DNA from 2 places in the Kineococcus rhizosphaerae genome. Region 1 is predicted to be linked to the other one. Evidence: riboswitches for the same ligand, from Rfam matches in the RefSeq annotation. Region 1 holds a riboswitch; the other holds the start of a gene.
What was found. A riboswitch is a leader RNA that binds a small molecule or an ion and turns the genes downstream of it on or off. The one in region 1 is predicted to bind S-adenosylmethionine.
Positions count from the first base shown of each region.

Region 1 (7,943 bases):
GCGCGTGCACGCCGCCACCCGGGCGCACGGGCGTGACCCGGCACGGGTCCTCGTGTTCCCCGGCGTGCTGCCGGTCGTCGCGGCCACCCGTGCTGCGGCGCGGGACGTGTGGGCGCAGCTGCAGGAGCTGCAGGACACCGCGGCCGGGTTGCGGCAGCTGTCGTGGCGTTCCGGGGTGGACCTCACGGGAGCCGACCCCGGGCAACCCGTGCGGGACCTGCCGCCCAGTTCCCTGGGGCGCAGCCGCGTGGCGCTGCTGTTCGGGCCCGCGGCCCGTGCCGGCTGGACGCTCGGGGAACTGGCCCGGCACGCCGCGGCGACCAACGGCCACCGGCTGCTCGTCGGGTCCGCCGACGAGGTCGCGGACGACCTGCAGCACTGGTTCGAGCAGGAGGCGGCGGACGGGTTCACCGTCATCCCCACGCACATGCCGGCGGGGTTCGAGGCGTTCGCCGACCTCGTCGTCCCGCGGTTGCAGGACCGCGGCCTGTTCCGGCGCGAGTACGCGGCGGGCACGTTGCGGGGGAACCTGGGGCTCGGCTGACCCGGGCGGGCCTCGTCCCGATCGCGCGGGGTCAGGCGGGGACGAGGGGGGCGCGGCCCTGGGCCTGCGCCGGGGCGGGCAGCAGGGGGCGCGAGGGGAACTGCCGGCGCAGCACGGGAGCCACGTCGGTCGTGAACAGGTCCCAGTTCTCCCGGTGCTGCGCCTCGCTCAGCCCGGAGCGGTCGAAGTGCAGGGCGGTCACCTCGTGGCCGAACCGCTCGTGGTAGCGGCCGACCTTGTCGACGACCTCTTCGGGGGAGCCGACGAGGGCGGAGCTGCGGACCAGGAAGTCCTCGAAGTCCTCCCACACCTTCGGGACACCGCTGCCGGCGAAGGCCTTCTGGCGCGCCTCGAAGTGCGGCCGCCAGACGCGGCGGGCCTCCTGGGAGGTCCGGGCCACGAAGCTGCCCGCCGATCCGGCGCCCACGAGCGCGTCGGCCGGGTCGTGGCCGTGCGCCGCCCACCGTTCGCGGTAGCGCTCGATGAGCGTGGCGTACTTGCCGATCGGGTACGTGACGTTCGCGGAGAACAGCGGGTCCCCGGCGGCCGCGGCGACCTCCACCGACTCCTCGCTCGTGGCGCTGCCGTGCCAGATCCGCAGATCGCGCTGGTAGGGGGCGGGCCAGGTCTCGGCCTGGTCCAGCGACGGCCGGAACCGGCCCTGCCAGGTGACCTTCTCCTCCCGCCACAACCGGCGGAACAACTCGTACCCCTCGGCGTTGCGGTCCCACTGGTCGTCGGTCGTGACGTGGAACAGGTTCGCCTGCGCCGCCCCGTTGCCCTTGCCCACGATGAGTTCCAGCCGGCCGTTCGCGAGGTGGTCCAACGTCGCGTAGTCCTCGTAGGCGCGGACCGGGTCGAGCAGGCTGAGCGTCGTGACGGTCGTGAACAGCTTGATCCGCGACGTGCGGGCCGCGATGTTCGAGAGGACGACGGTGGGGGAGGAGGACAGGAACGGGCGTTCGTGCCGTTCCCCGACGCCGTAGGCGTCGAAACCCCACTGCTCGGCCAGGGCGGCGTTCTCGACCACCTCGGTGAGGCGTTCGTGCTGCGTCGGCCACACCCCCGTCACCGGGTCCGGGGTGTGGGTGATCAGGGTCATCGCGAGGAACTTCACGGCTCAGCCCTTCCAGGTGTCGTGGAACTGCAGGCGGGAGGACGCCTCGAAGTCGAGGTCGTGGACGTCCCCGGTCGTGGCCAGCACGGTGGTCTGCTGGACCACCGGGATCACGTAGTAGTTCGAGACGATGAGCTGCTGCGCCTTCGCCAGCAGCGCGTTGCGCTGGTCGACGTCGACGGTGGCGAGCTGCTGGGCCAGGACGTCGTCGAGCTCGGTGACGGGGATGCGGGCGTTGTTCGTCCCCTTCGTCGAGTAGCTCGTCCGCAGGATGTCGCCGTCGGCGCGGGTGAGGCCGCCGTAGATCAGGTCGAAGTTCCCGTCCTTCTGCACCTGCGCGGCCTCGGAGATCTGGGCCTGGTGGATCGTGACGCCGATGCCGACCTTCTTCAGCTGCTGCTGGAACAGTTCGGTCGTGGGGCCGAAGTTCCCGTTGTTGAACCAGTACAGGTCGAGGTTCAGCTTCTGGCCGTCCTTCTCCCGGACGCCGTCGGTCCCCTCCTCCCAGCCGGCCTCGTCGAGCAGCTGCTTCGCCTTCGCCTGGTCCGTCGTCAGCAGCTCCGACTCGTCCGCGTACCCCGGGGTGGTGTCCGACAGGACGCTCGTCGCAGGCTCGTACTGCTTCGACAGGACGGTGTCGATGACCTCCTGCCGGTCCAGTGCCCGGGAGATCGCCTCGCGCACCTTCACGTCGGAGGTGGCGGGCCGGGAGTTGTTCACGGCCAGGTGCAGCGGGATGCCCGGATTGGTGCGGCTGATGACGTGCCCGCCCGTGGACTCGATGAGGTCGAGGTCCTGCGGGGACAGCGAACTGATGGCGTCGACCTGCTGGGACTGCAGGGATCCGCTGCGGACGCTGGCCTCGGGGACGATCTGGAAGGTGATGCCGTCCAGGTGGGCGGCTCCCTGCGTCGTCCAGAGCGAGGAACCCCAGTCGTAGTCCGCACGCTTCTTCAGCACGATCTCCTTGCCCTGGGTGTAGTGGTCCAGGGTGAAGGGTCCGGAGCCCACGATGCCCTTGCACCGCTCGTCGGGGCTCTGCCGGGTGCTGGCGACGGACACGAGCCCGAGGCTGAACGTCGAAGTGGCCTGCAGGAACTGGGCGTTCGGGGCGGAGAACGTGACCTTCACGGTCTGCGGGTCGACGACGTCGGCGCCGACGTACCCCGTGAGGTAGTTCGTCACGAGCGTCGCGCGGGCCCCGAGCTTCGTCGCGGCGTCCAGGTTGGCCTTGACCGCGGCTGCGTCGACGGGTGTTCCGTCGGAGAAGGTCGCCCCCGTCACCAGGTGGAACGTGAACGTCGTCCCGTCGGGACTGACGTCCCAGCTCTTCGCGAGCCAGGGTTCGATCGTGCCCGTCTCGGGGTCCTGGTCGGTCAGGGAGTCGACGAACTGCCGCGTGGCGTAGATCGTCTCGTTGCTGCCGACCTGCTGGGGGTCGACGCAGCCGGCGTCGGAGGCGACGTCGAACGTCAGCGTCCCGCCGTCGACCGGCTTCGCGTCGGCCGCGCGGGAGGCGTCCGCACCGGCCGGGGAGTCGGCGTTCGAGCCCGCGGAGCAGGCGGCGAGGGCGAGAGCGGCGCTCAGGGCGAGCGCGGACAGGGTGATGCGTCGGGGCACGGAGGATCCCTCGTTCTTCGGGCGCCGCGGGCGGTCCCGCGGAGCACTGCCTTGCCCTGGGGCTTCCACAGGGCCGGGTCTTCACCCGGGCACCCCACGCCGTGCGAGGGGGTTGCCGGCTGCCGAGCCGGGGCTTGTCGGCAGCACTCATGACCTCCCCGGAGACTCGCAGGTGAGCGATCACCGGGTCAACCGTCCGATCGGGTCGACGAGGGGGTTGAGGATCCGGGGTCCGGTCCCCTATGGTGAACGGGTACACCATCCAGAGCGGCTGAGAGACCTGGCTCGACGACGCCGCAGCAACCCCCCGGAAACGGGCGCGGGTGCTTCCGCCAGGACCGATGGAGGAGTTCTCGTGGACCGCACGTCGCACGTCGCCATCCTCCGCCGCGTCGTCGACTTCTGCCTGACCGGTTCCTCCGGCTGTCGCTGACCACCCCTCCCGACGCCGGGAAACGTTCCCGTGCGTCCGTGCACCGTCCCGCGTGGCGGGTGCACACCTTCGTCGTTCCCGCCCCTGGAGTCCCCTTGCGCACCCGCACGCCCCTGTCCGCGGTCACCCTCGCCGCGCTCCTCGTCCTCACCGCGTGCGGTGGCGGTGGTCAGAGCAGTTCCGAGAAGTCCGCCGACGCCACCCCGGTCAAGGGGGGGAACCTGACGTTCGCGATCTCGGTCGACTCCGGGTGCATCGACCCGCAGCAGGTGGGCAACAACGACGCGCTGAACATCGGCCGCCAGCTCGTGGACTCCCTCACGGTGCAGGACCTCGACGGGAAGATCCAGCCCTGGCTGGCCCAGACGTGGGAGGTCAGCCCGGACGCGAAGACCTTCACCTTCCACCTGCGCGAGGGGGCGACGTTCTCCGACGGCACCCCCGTCGACTCGGCCGCGGTGAAGGCGAACCTCGACGGGATCGTCGCCCTCGGGGCCAAGGCGTCGCTCGGCTCGACCTACCTCCAGGGCTACACCGGCACCCAGACCCCGGACGCGCAGACGGCCGTCGTGACGTTCGCGCAGCCCAGCGCGCAGTTCCTCCAGGCCACCTCGACGATGAGCCTGGGGCTCCTGTCGGTCCCGACGACCACGGCCGACCCGGCGACCCGGTGCGACGGGAGCACGCTGGTCGGCTCCGGGCCGTTCACCGTCGGCAGCTACGCCAACGGTTCCAAGACGGTCCTGAAGAAGCGCACCGGGTACGACTGGGCGCCCACCGGGGCCAAGCACCAGGGCGAGGCCTACCTCGACACCATCACCTACGAGGTCGTCCCCGAGGCCAGCGTGCGCACGGGGTCGTTGCAGTCCAAGCAGATCGACGCGACGACCGGCATCGCCTCGCAGGACCTGCCGCAGTTCGACGGCAACGGGTTCTGGACCCAGCGTCGCGCGAACCCGGGCATCCCGTACAACTTCTTCCCCAACGAGTCGCGCCCGATCTTCTCCGACATCAGGGTTCGGCAGGCGTTCTCGAAGGCCGTCGACCGCAAGACGCTCGCCAGCATCCTGAACCCCGGTGACGTCGCCGTGAGCTCGGCGCTGTCGGCCTCCACCCCGCTGGCGTCCGACGACTCCAAGGACCTCGCGCTCGACGTGGCGGGGGCGAACGAGCTGCTCGACGAGGCCGGCTGGGTCAAGGGCGCGGACGGCGTCCGGGCCAAGGACGGCAAGAAGCTCACCGTCACCGTGACGTTCTGGCAGCCCACGACCGCCGTGCTGGAGCTCGTCCAGCAGCAGGAGCGCGCCGTCGGCATCGACCTGCAGCTCAAGCAGGGCACCACCGCCGAGACCACGGCCCTGCAGAACTCCGGCGACTACGACGTCCTGTTCTACAACCTGACCCGCTCCGACCCGGACGTGCTGCGGACGATCTTCTCGACCGAGACCCGCAACGTGAACCACCGGGCCCACAGCCAGGTCGACGACCTGCTCACGCAGCAGGCCGCGACGACGGACACCGCCCAGCGGGCCCAGCTCGTGGCGCAGGCCTCGAAGCTGCTCGTCGAGGAGGCGCACTCGATCCCGCTCATCGAGCTGTCGACCGTCATCGCCGCGAACGAGGACGTGCACGACCTGCAGTTCGAGGGCTCGTCGCGGCTGTGGTTCTACGACGCCTGGAAGCAGGCGTGAGCACCGTGACGAGGGAGCAGGTGAGGGCGTGAGCGAGGATCGGCGCGTCGGCGCCTGGACGAGCGGAACGCGCCGACGGAGTCGCTGCGCGGTCCGGGAGGAAGGCGTCGACCCGGGCGCCGCGACGAGGGAGCAGGTGAGGGCGTGACCGGTTACGTCGCCCGGCGGCTCGGGCAGGCGGTCGTCGTCCTCTGGGCGGCGTACACCGTGACGTTCGTCATCCTCTACCTGCTGCCCAGCGACCCGGTGGAGATCATGCTCGCCGGGGGGCAGGGAGGGGAGCAGTCCACGGTCGACCCCGCACAGGTCGCGGCCCTGCGGCACGAGTACGGCCTGGACGAGCCGCTGCCCGTGCAGTACGTCCACGCGCTGTGGAGGACGCTGCACCTGGACTTCGGCAGCTCCATCCAGAACGGGGCCCCGGTCACCTCCCTCATCGGCGACGCGCTGCCGCAGACCGCGGTCCTCGCCGTCTCGGCGCTGGTCATCGCGCTGGTGCTCGGTGTCGGGATCGCGTTCCTGTCGACCTGGACCCGGTGGGCCTGGGTGCGCACGCTGCTGCTGGCCCTGCCGCCGCTGGGCGTCTCGCTGCCGACGTTCTGGGTCGGCCTGCTGCTCATCCAGTTCTTCTCGTTCCGGATCTCGATCTTCCCGGCCCTGGGCAACGAGGGCCTCGCCAGCCTCGTGCTGCCGTCGGTGACCCTCGCCGTCCCCGTCTCGGCGTCGATCGCGCAGGTGCTGGCCCGCGGGCTGCGCACCGCGCTGGCCGAACCCTACGTCGAGACGGCCCGCGCCAAGGGCGCCTCCCGGGCCCGGGTGCACCTGCGGCACGCGTTCCGCAACGCGACGATCCCCGCCCTGACGATCGGCGGGGTCATCGTGGGCAACCTGCTGGCCGGTGCCGTCGTGGTGGAGACGGTGTTCTCCCGTGTCGGCATCGGGCGACTGACCGTCACCGCCGTCAACGGGCAGGACATCCCGCTCGTGCAGGGCCTCGTCCTGCTGGCGGCCACGATCTTCGTCGTCACCAACCTCGTGGTGGACCTGCTGTACCCGGTCATCGACCCGCGCATCCGGGTCGTCGGGGTGCCGCGTCGTCCGCGGGCCAGCACCAAGACCCTCGTGGGGAGCGTGTCGTGAGCAGGGAAGCACCCGAGGCCGTCCTCGACGTCCTGGACATCGGTGAGCGCTACCGCAGCGGTGCGAAGGCACCCGCGGGAACCCGGCGCACGCTGCCGGCGTGGGCCCGGCGGCCCGACCTGCTGGTGGCAGCCCTGGTGATCCTGCTGGTGCTGGCGTGGGCGGCGTTCCCGTCGCTGTTCACGTCGCAGAGCCCCATCGACGGGGTGCCCGCGGACCGTCTCCAGGGCCCGTCGGCGGCGCACTTGTTCGGCACCGACCACCTGGGACGCGACCTGTTCTCCCGCGTGGTCCACGGGTCCCGGCTCACGCTGCAGGCCACGGTCCTCGCCGTGCTCATCGGCCTGGTCGTGGGGACGCTCATCGGGTTGTTCTCCGGTTTCGTGCGCGGGGTCGTCGACGACGTCCTCATGCGCACCATGGACGTGCTGCTGTCCATCCCCGCCCTGCTGCTGTCGATGGCGCTCATCACGGCGCTGGGCTTCGGGACGGTCAAGGTCGCGATCGCCGTCGGCATCGGGACGGTCGCGAACTTCGCCCGCGTCATGCGCTCGGAGGTGCTGAAGGTCAGCGCGGCCGTGTACGTCGAGGCGGCCCGGGCCAGCGGGGTGCGCACGACGGGTGTGCTGTTCCGGCACGTCCTGCCGAACGCCGCCGGTCCCGTGCTGGCCCTCTCGGCGCTGGAGTTCGGGGTCGCGGTCCTCGCCGTCTCCTCGCTGAGCTTCCTCGGGTTCGGCGCCCCGCCGCCGGCGCCCGAGTGGGGTTCGCTCGTCGCGGGCGGGCGCGACTACCTGGCCACCTCGTGGTGGCTGACGACGTTGCCGGGGCTGGTGGTGGCGGCGGTCGTGCTGTCCGCCAACCGGATCGCCCGGGCGCTGGAGAGGGGCACGGCGTGAGCGACGAGTGGCGCGACAGCGCCTGGACGGACGGGACGCGTCCGGCGCTGCGCGCCGGCTCCAGACGGAGTCGCTGCGCGGCCCGGGAGGAAGGCGCCGTCTGGTGCGCCACGACGGAGCGAACCGGGGGCACGGCGTGAACCAGCCGTTGTTGCAGGTCCAGGACCTGAAGATCTCCTACGGTTCCCGCGAGGTCGTCCACGGGGTGTCGTTCGACGTCCACCCCGGTGAGGTCGTCGCCGTCGTCGGGGAGTCCGGGTCGGGCAAGAGCACGACCGCGCACGCCGTCGTGGGGCTCCTGTCGGGGTCGGGCACGGTGGGCTCCGGATCGGTGCTGTTCGAGGGCGACGAGCTCGTCGGCCTCGGCGAGAAGGCCTGGCGCTCGGTGCGCGGGGCCCGGATCGGCCTGGTCCCGCAGGACCCGACGCTGTCGCTGAACCCCGTCAAGCGCATCGGGGACCAGGTCGCCGAGGTGCTGCACGTCCACGGTCTGGCCAAGGGC
Region 1 is NZ_PVZF01000009.1:261,901-269,843, reverse strand. Features, by position in the region: gene CLV37_RS18380 (NtaA/DmoA family FMN-dependent monooxygenase) at 1-544, shown strand, start outside; gene CLV37_RS18375 (LLM class flavin-dependent oxidoreductase) at 576-1,661, opposite strand; gene CLV37_RS18370 (ABC transporter substrate-binding protein) at 1,665-3,281, opposite strand; SAM riboswitch class IV at 3,324-3,436, opposite strand; SAM riboswitch class I at 3,537-3,629, shown strand; gene CLV37_RS18365 (ABC transporter substrate-binding protein) at 3,810-5,405, shown strand; gene CLV37_RS18360 (ABC transporter permease) at 5,550-6,545, shown strand; gene CLV37_RS18355 (ABC transporter permease) at 6,578-7,441, shown strand; gene CLV37_RS18350 (dipeptide ABC transporter ATP-binding protein) at 7,545-7,943, shown strand, end outside.

Region 2 (7,943 bases), on a different contig from region 1:
TGAAGGGGTAGTCGGCGATCTTGGGCCGGGCCGCGGACAGCGCCGCGACCAGGCTCGACTTGCCGGCGCTGGGGAAGCCCACGAGCGCGATGTCGGCGAGGGTCTTCAGCTCGAGGGTGACGTCGACCACCTCACCGGGCTCGCCGAGCAGGGCGAAGCCGGGGGCCTTGCGCTTGGTGGTGGCCAGGGCCGCGTTGCCGAGGCCGCCGCGCCCGCCGGGGGCCACGACGTAGCGGGTCCCGGGGCCGACCATGTCGGCGAGCAGCTCGCCCTTGGCCGAGCGCACGATCGTGCCGTCGGGCACGCCGATGACGAGGTCCTCGCCCTCGGCGCCACTGCGGTGGTCGCCCATGCCGAAGCGGCCGTCGGGCGCGCTGCGGTGCGGGCGGCGGTGCAGGTCGAGCAGCGTCGTGACCTGCGGGTCGACCTCGAGGACGACGTCGCCGCCGCGGCCGCCGTTGCCGCCGTCGGGGCCGCCGAGGGGCTTGAACTTCTCGCGGTGCACCGAGGCGCACCCGTTGCCGCCGTCACCGCCGGACGCGTGCAGAACGACGCGATCGACGAAGTGCGTCGACATGGCCATCTCCCGTTCGAGTGGGCGGCTCCACGAGTCCCCACCGTGATCATGCGAGAAGCCACGACGGGAACCCGCCCGACCTCCCCGTGGACGCCAGCGGCGTCGTGACTTCTCGCACGATCACGGAGGGGACGTCGCCGCCCGCTCGACCGGGGCCGAGATGGGGGGGCGAGGGGTGGAACGCACGAGGGGCGGACCGGATCTTGTCCGGTCCGCCCCTCGTGTTCACGACTGGTGCGTCGTCACTCGCCCGCGACGATGTTGACGACCTTGCGACCACGACGGGTGCCGAACTCGACGGCCCCCGGGATCAGCGCGAACAGCGTGTCGTCGCCGCCGCGGCCCACACCCGCACCGGGGTGGAAGTGGGTGCCGCGCTGACGGACGAGGATCTCGCCCGCACTGACGACCTGACCGCCGAAGCGCTTCACACCGAGGCGCTGAGCGGCGGAGTCACGACCGTTGCGCGAGGAGCTCGCGCCCTTCTTGTGTGCCATCTGACGTCACGCCCCGATGCTGGTGATCTTGACGCGGGTGAGCTTCGCGCGGTGACCCTGACGCTTGCGGTACCCGGTCTTGTTCTTGTACTTGAGGATGGTGATCTTGGGGCCCTTGGCCTCCTCGACCACCTCGGCGACGACCTTGACACCCGCGAGCGCCGAGGCGTCGTGAGTGACGGTCTCACCGTCGACGAGCAGGAGCGGCTGCAGCTGCAGCGTCTCCCCGCTGGCCACGGGGACCCGGTCGATGGTCAGCACGTCGCCGACCGCGACCTTCTCCTGCCGGCCGCCGGCGCGGACGATGGCGTACACCACAACGAACCCGTTTCTCTCGTCACGAACTGGAACGCCGCCGAACTGCACGTGCAGTTGGAGGCTCGCGCACGACGGCGCACCAAGGGGTAAGCGTACGGAACGCGAACCCCCGGGGTCAAAACGACGCGCTCACTCCGACGCCTCGGCGGCCGCCTCGCGCTCACGCCGGCCCGCGGCCGCCACGGCCGCGATCGCCGCCAGCGCCGCGGCGTCCCGGTGGGACTCCCCGCGCCCGGCGTCCGCGGCGGGCTCCTCGGCCCTGGGGGCCTGCTCGGCCTCGCCGCGGTCCCGGCCGCGGCCGCGGCGGCGGGACTTGCCCGAGCCGTTCGCGCCGCCGCCGGAGCCGCTGGAGCCGTTGCCGGAGCCGTTGGAGCCGTTGCCGGAGCCGTTGGAGCCGTTGCCGGAGCCGTTGGAGCCGTTGCCGGAGCCACCGCCCCCGGCCCCCTGGGCCGGGGACGGCTGGGGCGCGGGGTTGGCGTCCGCGGCGGCGTCGAGCTCCTCCAGCACGGCCGCCAGGCCCTGACCGGTCCGCTTGCGCGTCATCTGCACCAGGCCGAGGGAGGTGACCTCCGCCACCTGGTGCTTGGTCCGGTCCCGGCCCAGGCACTCCACGAGCCGGCGCAGCACGAGGTCGCGGTTGGACTCCAGGACCATGTCGATGAAGTCGATGACGATGATCCCGCCGATGTCCCGCAGCCGCAGCTGCCGGACGATCTCCTCCGCGGCCTCGAGGTTGTTGCGGGTGACCGTCTCCTCGAGCGTGCCGCCGGCCCCGGTGAACTTGCCGGTGTTGACGTCGATGACGTGCATCGCCTCGGTGGGGTCGATGACCAGCGAACCGCCCGAGGGCAGCCACACCTTGCGGCCCAGCGCCTTGGCGAGCTGCTCGTCGATCCGGTGGGCCTCGAAGACGTCCCGGTCGCCCTCCCACCGCTCGAGCCGGTCGGCGAGGTCGGGAGCGACGTCGGCCACGTACCCGTGCACGGCCTCCCACGCCGCCTCGCCGGAGACGACGACCTTCGTGAAGTCCTCGTTGAAGACGTCGCGCACGACGCGGACCGTCAGGTCGGGTTCACCGTGCAGCAGCAGGGGGGCGTTCTTGCTGGTCGACTTCGCCTGGATGGCCTCCCAGGTCGCCTGCAGGCGCTGCACGTCGGCGCGCAGCTCCTCCTCGGCGACCCCCTCGGCGGCCGTGCGCACGATGACGCCCGCTCCGGCGGGCACGACCTCCTTGAGCACCTTCTTCAGGCGCGCGCGCTCGGTGTCGGGCAGCTTGCGCGAGATGCCCGTCATCGACCCGCGGGGGACGTAGACGAGGTAGCGGCCGGGCAGCGAGATCTGGCTGGTCAACCGGGCACCCTTGTGCCCCACCGGGTCCTTGGTGACCTGCACGAGGACGGGGTCGCCGGACTTCAGCGCCGCCTCGATGCGCCGCGGCTGGCCCTCGAGCCCGGCCGCGTCCCAGTTGACCTCACCGGCGTACAGGACGGCGTTGCGGCCCTTGCCGACGTCGACGAAGGCGGCCTCCATGCTGGGCAGCACGTTCTGGACCCGGCCGAGGTAGACGTTGCCGACCATCGTCGTCTGCGCCTGCTTGGCGCCGTAGTGCTCGACGAGGATCCCGTCCTCGAGGACCCCGATCTGCGTCCGGTCGTCCTCCTGGCGCACGACCATGACGCGTTCGACGGCCTCGCGGCGGGCCAGGAACTCGGCCTCGGTGAGGATGGCGCGCTTGCGGCCCTGCTCACGCCCCTCGCGACGGCGCTGCTTCTTGGCCTCCAGGCGCGTCGAGCCGCGCAGCGCGGTGATCTCGTCCTCGCCGGTGCCCCGGGAGGCGGACCGGCGCGGTTCGCGGACCCGGGTGACGGTGTTCGGCGGGTCGTCCGGCGAGGCGTCCTCCCCGTCCGCGGACCCGGCGCGGCGGCGACGGCGACGGCGGCGGCGGGACGAGCCCGACGACTCCTCCCCGTCCTCGGACTCCTCGCCCGCGTCCCCGTCGGTGTCCTCGTCGGTGTCCTCGTCGGCCGGCTCGGCCCCGGTGTCCCGGGCGCCGGTCTCCTCGTCGTCGTCCGAGCCCTCGGCGTCGTCGGCGTCGTCGCGGGTGCGGCTGCGCCGGCCACGACCGCCGCGGCGGCGGCGGCGGCGCGGTGCGCCGCTGTCGTCGTCGGACTCGTCGTCCTGAGCGTCCTGGCCGTCCTCGTCCACCGCCTGGTCGGCGGTCTCGTCGAGGTCCTCCTCGAAGGCGTCCTCGTCGGGGCGGTCCGAGCCGCCGTCGGTGGAGCCGGGCCGGCGGAAGGACTCGAAGTCCAGCGTGTCCTGGTCCTCGCCCGGGGGCGGGCCCGCGGGCGCCGACGCGCGGCGCGAGCGGCGCGGGGAGGTCTCCCGCGCGGAGGTCTCGGCGTCGGGGGCCTGGAAGAACAGGGCGGTCGCGCGCGCCGCGGCGTCGGTGGCCCGCTCGGTCTCGGGTTCGCGGCGACGACGGCCGCCGCGCCGGGCCAGCCCGGCGGCCCGCAGCAGCACCGGGTCGTCCATCAGGTCGTCGGTGTCGTCGGCTTCAGTGGCGGCGTCGGCGTCGGCGTCGGCGGTGGGCTCCTGCCCGGCCGGAGCGGCGGCGTCCACCGACGGCTCGAGCACGGGGGCCTCCTCCACCGGGACGTCCTCGGCGACGGCGGCGACGGCGGCGGGCTCGGCGGCCGCGACCTCCTCGACGGCGGCGGGCTCGGCGGCCGCGACCTCCTCGACGGCTGCGGGCACCACCGGGTCGGCGACGACCTCGGGGGCAGCGGCGACCTCGGGGGCAGCGGCGGGGGCGGCGGCGGTCTTGCGGGCTCGGCGGCGGCGGGCCGGCGCCGGGGCGGTCACCTCCCCGACCTCCTCGACGGCCGGTCCGCCCACCGGGGCGACGCGCTGCTCGGTCGGGGTCTCGGCGGCCGGCGCGGCGGGAGAGGTCTCCAGGACCGGCTCGGGGGCGTGCTCGGGCGTGGTCACCTTGCGGGTGGCCCGGCGCGCCCGGCGGCGCGGCGCCTCGGGGGCGGGTTCCTCCCCGGCCGCCGGGGTGGGGGCCGCGGTGGCGTCGGGCGTCGTGCGGGCCGTCGCGGCGGCGTCGGCGGCCGTCGCGGTGACGGCCTCGGGGGACGCAGCCGCGTCGGTGGTCTCGACCGGCGCGGCGGTGGCCGCCGGTGCCGTCGTGACGACGGGCTCGGCGTGCGCGGGCGCCCCGGCGGGGCGGCTGGCCGCCCGGCGGCGGCGGGGCCGCGTCGGCGCGCTCCCGGCGTCGGCGCCGGTGCCGTTCACGGGTGCTGCGGTGTTCTCTTCCGGGGTCGTGGTCACGGGTCGCTCCGTTGGGCCCGCAGCGCCCGCTCCACCGGTGAACCCCGCGGACGCTCGGGCGTCCTCGTCGGAATCGTCGGGCGGGTCGTCCCGCACCCGACGGAAGTCCTCGCTGCACCGGAGGGGTTCGCGCGGCGCGTGCTCCCCCCGGGCCGCCGGCGGTCGTCGTCCGGCGAACGGGCACGGGGCGCCTGCGAGGCCCTTCCACTGGACCGCGGCGCTGCCCGGGACCCGCGCGCTGGGCGGCGGTCTCGACGGCGGGCCGGGCGCCCGGTGTCGGGGAACGCTCGGCCACGCTCAGTGTCGCACAAGGGCCGCCGGGACGACCGGCCGCGCCGGGTCGCGGGTCGTCACCGCCAGCCCGGCGCCGGGCGAGGCGCGAGGCGCGGCGCGATCGGTCCCCGGCCGCCCCCGGTGTCCGCTACGCTGCGACCAACACCATCCAGAGTGGCCGAGAGACCTGGCTCGTTGACGCCACAGCAACCACCGCGCGAGCGGCAGGTGCTCCCGCCAGGGGCGATGGAGGACTCGCAGTGGACAGCTGTACCCAGCCCCGACCCGGCACGCGGCTCACCCGCCGCTACCACGTCGACCTCGGTCGCACGGCCTCGATGGCCTGTCGCCCGGCCCGGTCGACGCACGCCCTGCGTCCGGGGACGCCGCGCGCGGTCTGACCGACCCGCACGCCCTCCCCCACGGTCCTCAGGCGAGCGCGCCGCTTCCCGCGCGCACCCACGACGGACGACGATCGTCCGCCCACCCCCACGGAGCACACCCATGTCCGCGCCCCTGCGCACCTCCTCCCCGGCGAGCACCCAGCGCCTGATCGCCTCCCGCCGCCGTGTCCTGTCCGGCGCCCTGGGCGTCGGCGCGCTGGCCGCGACCGGCACCCTGGCCGCCTGCGGCGACGGCTCGACCGGATCCGACCTGGCCGCCGGCAAGGCCGTCGACCTCAAGGGCGCCACGCTCAAGCTCATGGTCAACCAGCCCCACGTGCTGGCCTTCACGGACCTGCTGGGCAAGAAGTTCGAGCAGGAGTTCGGGGGCAAGGTCGAGGTCACCGCGATCCCCTACGACCAGCTGACGAGCAAGCAGATCCTGGACGTGCAGGGCGGCGACGGCGAGTTCGACGTCTTCGACTACTTCTACTTCGGCCTCGGCGAGCTCGTGGACGCCGGCGCCCTCGTCGACCTGACGAAGTGGATCGACGCCAACGACGACATCCGCACGGACGACTTCCTGCCGTCCATCTACGACCCGTACACGCTCATCGACGGCAAGCGCTACGGCCTGCCCTTCGACGGCGACACCCACGTCCTCTACTACAACGCCGAGGTCTTCCAGAAGTACGGCGTCGAGCCGCCGAAGACCTGGGACGACTACGACGCGGCCGCCGAGAAGATCACGAAGGACTCCGGCGGGAGCGTGTACGGCGCGATCGTCGAGGGCCAGCAGGTCCCGATGATCCTGGGCTGCTCCTTCATCAACCGCCTCGCCGGCTACGGCGGCACGCTCGTCGACGGCGACGGCGGGGCCGCGTTCAACGGCGAGGAGGGGCTCGCGGCGCTGCAGCACCTCATCGACGTCGCCCCCCACGCCCTGCCGACGCCCCTGCAGACCGGCTTCGACCAGGCCAACTCGGCGTTCCTGTCCGGTCAGGGCGCCATGCTCGACACCTGGACCGACCTGGGCCTGAAGGCGCAGGACCCGGCCAGCTCGAAGATCGTCGACAAGTGGGGCGTCGTGACGCTGCCCGTCGGGGGGAAGAACACCAAGCCCCGCACCGCGCTCGACGCCGGGTTCGGCCTGGGCGTCTCCACGGCAGGCAAGCAGCAGGACAAGGCCGCCGCCTTCGTGAAGTGGGCGACGAACGAGGAGAACAACTTCCTGCTGGCCTCCACGGCGGGCTCGGGCATCGACCCGGCGCGCAAGACGGTCCTCGACTCCGCCGACTACGCCAAGGCCGCGGGCATCGCGACCGAGACGATCCGCGAGGGCCTCGACGGCGACCCGCTGGCCTGGCCGTCGCAGCAGGGCGCGCCGAAAGCCCTGCAGGACCTCGTCGACCAGCTCGCGCTGGCGATCCAGGGCAAGACCGAGCCGCAGGCCGCGCTCGACGAGGCCGCGAAGAGCTGGGAGAAGACGCTCGGATGAGTCAGCTCCTCGACGAACGCCGGACCCTGCCGCGCCAGCGCGACGCCGTCGCCCGGCGGGCGGTGCCGGGCCGGCACCGCCCCGGGCACGTGTCCACGTGGCTGGCGGCACCGAGCCTGGCCGGGCTCGCGCTCATGCTCGTCTACCCCACGGTGTTCGTCGTGGCGCTGGCGGTCACGAAGTCCTCGCTGGCCCGGCCTCTACAGCGCTTCACGGGCACCGACAACGTCGTGGACGCCTGGCAGTCGCTGGCCTTCGCCGGCTCCCTGGTGCGTTCGGTGGTGTTCGCCGTCCTCGCCGCCGTGCTGGCGACGGTGCTCGGCGTCGCCCTCGCGCTGCTGCTGCACGCCCGGGGGACGCGCTTCGGGGTCGTCGGCACGATCCTGCTCCTGCCGCTGGTCACCCCGCCCGTCATGGTCGGGGTGGCCTGGAAGCTCATGCTCGCCCCGGTCGGCGGCGCGTTCGGCGGGTTGTTCTCCGCGCTGGGTTTCCCGGGGGCCAACCCGCTGGGCGACAGCGTGGGCGCGTTCGGGGCGCTCGTCGTCATGCACGTGTGGCAGTGGACGCCGCTGGTGACGCTGCTGGTCTTCGCCGCGCTCCTGGGGGTTCCCGAGGAACTGCGGGAGGCGGCGGCGCTGGACGGGGCGGGCAGCCTGCGCGCGTTCACGAACGTGGTGTGGCCCGTGATCGCCCCGAACGTGTGGTCGGTGCTGCTGCTGGAACTCGTCATCGGCCTGAAGGTCTTCGACCTGGTGACGGTCGTGACCCAGGGCGGACCGGGGGTGTCGACCATCGTCAGCAGCTTCGAGATCTTCCGGACGGGCATGCGCGGCAGCTACGAGATCGGCACGGCGGCCGCGGAGACGTTGGTCTTCGGGCTCGTCGTGGGGGTCCTGACCACCGTCGTCACGCTGCTGCGGGCGCGCGCCGTGAAGGCGGACCAGTGAGCGAGGAGGTTCAGTGAACACCGTGATCCTGCGCCGCGGCGGCGTGCGCGTCGCCCTGGCCGCCGTGGCGTTCGTGGCCCTGCTGCCGCTGCTGTTCCTCGTCTCGCTGTCGCTGCGCAG
Region 2 is NZ_PVZF01000002.1:169,901-177,843, reverse strand. Features, by position in the region: gene obgE (GTPase ObgE) at 1-577, opposite strand, end outside; gene rpmA (50S ribosomal protein L27) at 820-1,074, opposite strand; gene rplU (50S ribosomal protein L21) at 1,081-1,392, opposite strand; gene CLV37_RS28795 (Rne/Rng family ribonuclease) at 1,522-4,722, opposite strand; SAM riboswitch class I at 5,158-5,248, shown strand; gene CLV37_RS05030 (ABC transporter substrate-binding protein) at 5,500-6,876, shown strand; gene CLV37_RS05025 (carbohydrate ABC transporter permease) at 6,873-7,823, shown strand; gene CLV37_RS05020 (carbohydrate ABC transporter permease) at 7,837-7,943, shown strand, end outside.
Region 2: it holds a riboswitch for S-adenosylmethionine, as region 1 does, so the genes downstream of both, CLV37_RS05030 (ABC transporter substrate-binding protein) here and CLV37_RS18370 (ABC transporter substrate-binding protein) in region 1, are expected to answer to the same signal.